DNA from 2 places in the Glutamicibacter sp. M10 genome. Region 2 is predicted to be linked to the other one. Evidence: riboswitches for the same ligand, from Rfam matches in the RefSeq annotation. Region 2 holds a riboswitch; the other holds the start of a gene.

Region 1 (2,487 bases), 370 kb from region 2:
TTCTACACACATCACCCACAAGCGTGTGGATAACCCTGTGGATAGTGAGATTCTCCTAAAACCCTTAGTCACCGTAGGTTAAGCGGTTCACTTGACCCTCAAAAACGACGTCGTCCACATTTCTTTGCCCCAAGGCATCTTTTGTCCCCGTGGATAACTCACCACATCATCAAAATGCTGCCGTCACGCAAAAACGCTCCGGGTGGAACACCGCGTGTTCCGTCCGGAGCGTTTGAGCAACTAGCTAGCTGAAGTATTAGACGAGTTCAGGAACTGGGATTGAATGAAATCGTGAATCATGGAAGATCTGTGGCGAATGTTCGGAGGCGTGGTGCCCGTGCACTTCCAAGAAGACGACCCAGTGATCACCAGCTTCAACTTCGTTGTAGATGGAAGTCTCCAACCACAATGTGGATTCTTCGATAAACAGCGCACCCTGGTCAGTGACGGCAGTGTCTACACCACGGAAGCGGTCGCCGGTCTTTGAGGCGAGCTGCGCGCATACTCCCCCATTGCGGTCGCTAAGCACTGAGACGCCAATGTGGCCAGCTTCGCGTAATTTGGGCCAGGTGTTAGAAGTTTTCTGTACTGCAAACATCACCAGCGCAGGTTCCAACGAAACACCAACGGTGAACGACGAAGCGATAATTCCGGTTTTTACACCGTCAATCTCGGCGCAAAGAGCTGCGATGCCTGAGGGGTGCTGAGCGAAAACCTTGCGGAGCGTCAGCGGGTCAAGTTCACGATTCAATGACATGGCTCGATTCCTTCTGGTCTTGCCCACGGCGCTGAAGAGACCCGAGCAAACGGTTCGGCGTCCCCGAATCCACTTCTCACTGATCATTCACGCAGTGCGCGGTACTTGTTTCAACACCATTTAGCGCGAAACCGAATCCTCACCTGGAGCACCCCACTACCGTAGAGAGGGTTGCCGATCAGCAAGCCAGGGCTTATAGCTGATGCTCTTGATTCTGTTTAAAACGATATGGGTCATGACGAAGTATCGTCAAACAAATCACTTCGTAAATCGCAATATTCAATGATTCATTCGACGCATAGGCCTATATCGAGGTGTCTGGCAGTCAATTATTCAGAAGATGTGTGATCCATGACGCAATCCGCTTATCGATGACATCCTGCCCAGCTCGGTCACCAAGGCCGCTTCAACGCTTTTCTGGGGCCGCTCACCGTAATGAAACCGGGTTTCTTTCTCTGGCGTTCAGGTTCATGCCACGATAAAAGATGCAGTGTTATGCGTCACACCATTCATTGCCTGCCGCCGTTGCCAGAGATGATGAGTGAAGGATGCCTCCATGGTAGAAATTCAGGCCAACCATTCAGAACTAACCCCGTTGCGTTTCCTTGAACGCTCGGCCGAGGCCTACCCCAGCAAGACCGCCATCATTCATGGGACTCGTAGTTATACCTACAAAGAATTCGAAACTCGGGTGCACCGTTTTGCTCAAGTACTAGCCGAGCGCATCGAACCCGGTGACCGAGTAGCGGTCTTGGCACCAAATACTCCTGAGATGTTGATGGCTCACTACGCCGTGCCGCTAGCTGGGGGTGTGCTCATCGCTCTGAACACGCGACTCTCCGCCCACGAGCTGCAGTACATCATCGACCATTCGGGAGCGAAGCTCCTCCTGGCCGATACCGAATTACTGGAGAACACCAAAACCCTGCGACGCGAAAACCCCGGCCTGCAGGCACTGATTGAGATCACCGACGACCAGTTCACCTCCCCACGCCCGAACGTGGAAGTTGATGGAACCTTGGAGCAATTGCTGTCTACCGCCAGCGACGAGAAACTGCCCTATGCGATCGCGGACGAGCGCTCTGCCATCGCCTTGAACTACACCTCGGGGACCACGGGAAAGCCCAAGGGTGTGCTCTACTCGCACCGCGGCAGCTACCTAAACTCTCTGGGTGAAGCGCACCATCAGGGCCTTAGCTCAGCGACCCGATACCTCTGGACGCTACCGATGTTTCACTGTAACGGCTGGTGTACACCCTGGGCAGTGACCGCAGTTGGTGGCACCCATCTATGCCTGCGTGGAGTGCGTGAAGATGCAGTGTGGGATGCCATCGAGAACCTCGGAACTACTCACCTGTGCGGTGCCCCGACTGTTTGCTCGATCATCGCCGACTCGACTCGGGCGCACCAACTTCAGGCTCCGCTGCGCATCACCACCGCTGGAGCTCCACCGTCCCCGGCCATCATTTCCAAGTTGCAGAAACTGGGCATCGAAGTCGTTCACGTCTATGGGCTGACCGAAGTGTATGGCCCCTACACAGTCTGCGAATACCAAGAAGAATGGGATCAGCTAGAGCCGGCCGAACGCGTGGCCAAGCTAGCCCGCCAAGGCGTCGGAATGATCACCGCGGAGTCGGCACGCATTGTTGATGAGAACATGTTCGACGTTCCTGCCGATGCCCAGACTATGGGCGAAATCGTCTTGCGCGGTAACAATGTCATGATCGGCT
Region 2 (2,487 bases):
TCAACAACTCCATTGCCAAGCTGGCTGATGTTCTGTTCCACAAAACGTGCAAAATAAGGAATCGCGTTAATCGTCAGCGGAACAATGACGGCAGCAGTTCCAATGGTCGTTCCCACCACAAACCGGGTGAACGGGATGATGGCAATCAGCAAAATAAGGAATGGGAAGGAACGGATGGTGTTCACTATTCCGTCAACAATCTGGTGCAACCGCGGACGGGGACGCAGACCATTAGGCGACATGGAGAACAGCCAGATCCCCAGTGGCGTTCCGAGCAAAATTGCAATTGGAATGGCGACCAGAAGCATGGCGAAAGTTTGTGCCATGGCCACCCAAATTTCCGGGGCCAGTTCAACAATTCGGTCAAAGTTAAAGCTGCTGCACTGCCGTTGCTCGTGCCCAGCACTAGTGAAGATAAGTTCATTGGTAATCCAGGTTCTTTATACGCGCGCTACGTGGGCAGCTGATGAGGATGAAACGGGTTTTGGGCTGCGGTTCAACGTAATTTCATCGCTGATCAGATAGCGTCCGATAGGCGTCGTGGGTTCAAAGCCAGGCTCTTGCAACTCATTCAGGGCGAACTCTTCAACTACTGAACCGTCTTCCATCACCGAGACGCGGTCTGCGATGGCCTTAATAACGTTCATTTCGTGCGTGACAATAACTGTGGTGATTCCGAGGCTGGCGTTGATGTCGCTGAGGTACTGCAGCACCGAGGTCGTGGTTCGCGGATCCACTGCACTGGTCGGTTCATCGCACAAGAGGACTTTTGGCTCGGTCACCAACGCTCGTGCAATGGAGATGCGTTGCTTCTGACCGCCTGAAAGCTGTCCTGGGTATGCGCTGGCCTTGTCAGCCAAATCAACAATGGCCAAAGCTTCCAAGGCGCGTTCGCGACGCTCGTTTTTTGCTACACCAGCAAACTTCAGATTCAGTTCCACGTTCTGCAACGCGGTGCGATTGTTCAGCAGATTGAAGTGCTGAAAAATCATTCCGATTTCATGTCGTTGCTTACGCAAATCGCCATCGCTGAGTCCGGTAAGTTCCACGTCATCGACAAAAACCTGACCGGAGGTTGGGCGCTGAAGTAAGTTGATGTTGCGCAACAGCGTTGACTTGCCAGCACCGGAGAAGCCGATGATCCCGTGAATGCTTCCGGCTTCAATGTTCAGGGTCACGTCTTTAACTGCCGTGAATTGATCCTGGCCATTGCCAAATGTTGTTGTTACGTTCTCAAGACGAATCATCATCGCTCCTTTACTGCTTGGTTATACGGAGCGTTCTTCACGAGGAAATCCTGTCTTTAAACAGACTTTCCCGTCGCGAAGTGAAAGTACTCCATCGGTCCTGGCTGTAGCACCGCTCCCTTACGGGTGGTTGCTGCGACGTCGTTGAGCCAGATCTCTCAGTCGCTCTGGATGGTGTGTGTTCGGTTGTACGGTCCGAACGATTTAAGTCTGTCTTCCATGGCCATGACCGAACAATAATTACGTAAACGGAAGTCATGAAGTCACCAAAACTTACTCACAACGTCAAAAAATTGCTTTGGTCTGCGTAGCAATTCTTCACTTTCCTCAAAGGTTTCGAATCAAGACGACGACCCTTGACGTATTGATTCCCCTTTGGTTTCATGCGCACGACTGACCGTCGGGAATTGAACCGCGAGGGACGTGGTTGTATTAGTTTGCAGACCAACGAGAGGACAACATGAAGATTGCAATTGCAGGAGCCACCGGACAGCTGGGCCAACTGGTTATCAACGCACTATTAGAGCGCGGTGCAGATCCTGCACAACTGGTTGCCCTTGGACGTTCTGAAGAAAAACTCGCTCCTCTGGCGGGCAAGGGTCTGGAGACCCGCGCCGCTGACTACAACGTCGAGGCAAGCCTGGTGTCAGCTCTCGAAGGCGTAGACAAGTTGCTTCTGATTTCAGGTAGCGAAGTTGGCCAGCGCATCACCCAGCATGAGAACGTCATCAACGCTGCCCAGCGCGTGAACGTATCGCTGATTGCTTATACCTCTATTGCCAATGCCCTGACCGGCAACATGAAACTGGCGCAAGAGCATGTGGCTACCGAACAGTTACTGGCGGGCTCCGGCATTGAATACGTCTTGCTACGCAACGGTTGGTACACCGAAAACTACACCGATCAGCTCCTGGGCTACCTCAACAGCGGCGTAGTTCTCGGCGCCGCAGGTAACGGCAGGATCAGCGCCGCCCCACGTGCCGACTACGCAGAAGCAGCCGCAGCGGTATTGCTCTCCGAAGAAAATGAGTCCGGCAAGATCTACGAACTTGGTGGCGACAAGGCCTTCACCCTGAGTCAGCTGGCCGGTGCCGTGGGCGCCGCCGCCGGCCAAGAGGTCAATTACCAGGAAGTTGAACCAGAGAAGCTCGTTGCGATCTACACCGAATCCGGCGTGCCAGCACAGTTTGCAGACATCCTGGTTGATACCGACGTGCAGGTTCGTGACGGTGCCCTGGAA

The links. Region 2 has a riboswitch for S-adenosylmethionine ahead of N6V40_RS01160 (methionine ABC transporter ATP-binding protein). Riboswitches for the same ligand answer to the same signal wherever they lie in the genome.
Region 1: linked by a shared signal. The riboswitch ahead of N6V40_RS02995 (flavin reductase family protein) and the one ahead of N6V40_RS01160 (methionine ABC transporter ATP-binding protein) in region 2 are both predicted to bind S-adenosylmethionine.

The regions. Positions count from the first base shown of each region.
Region 1 covers NZ_CP104918.1:602,959-605,445, reverse strand. The annotation lists gene N6V40_RS02995 (flavin reductase family protein) at 257-757, opposite strand; SAM riboswitch class IV at 854-971, opposite strand; gene N6V40_RS02990 (long-chain-fatty-acid--CoA ligase) at 1,314-2,487, shown strand, end outside.
Region 2 covers NZ_CP104918.1:228,611-231,097, forward strand. The annotation lists gene N6V40_RS01155 (methionine ABC transporter permease) at 1-326, opposite strand, end outside; gene N6V40_RS01160 (methionine ABC transporter ATP-binding protein) at 441-1,250, opposite strand; SAM riboswitch class I at 1,336-1,425, opposite strand; gene N6V40_RS01165 (SDR family oxidoreductase) at 1,708-2,487, shown strand, end outside.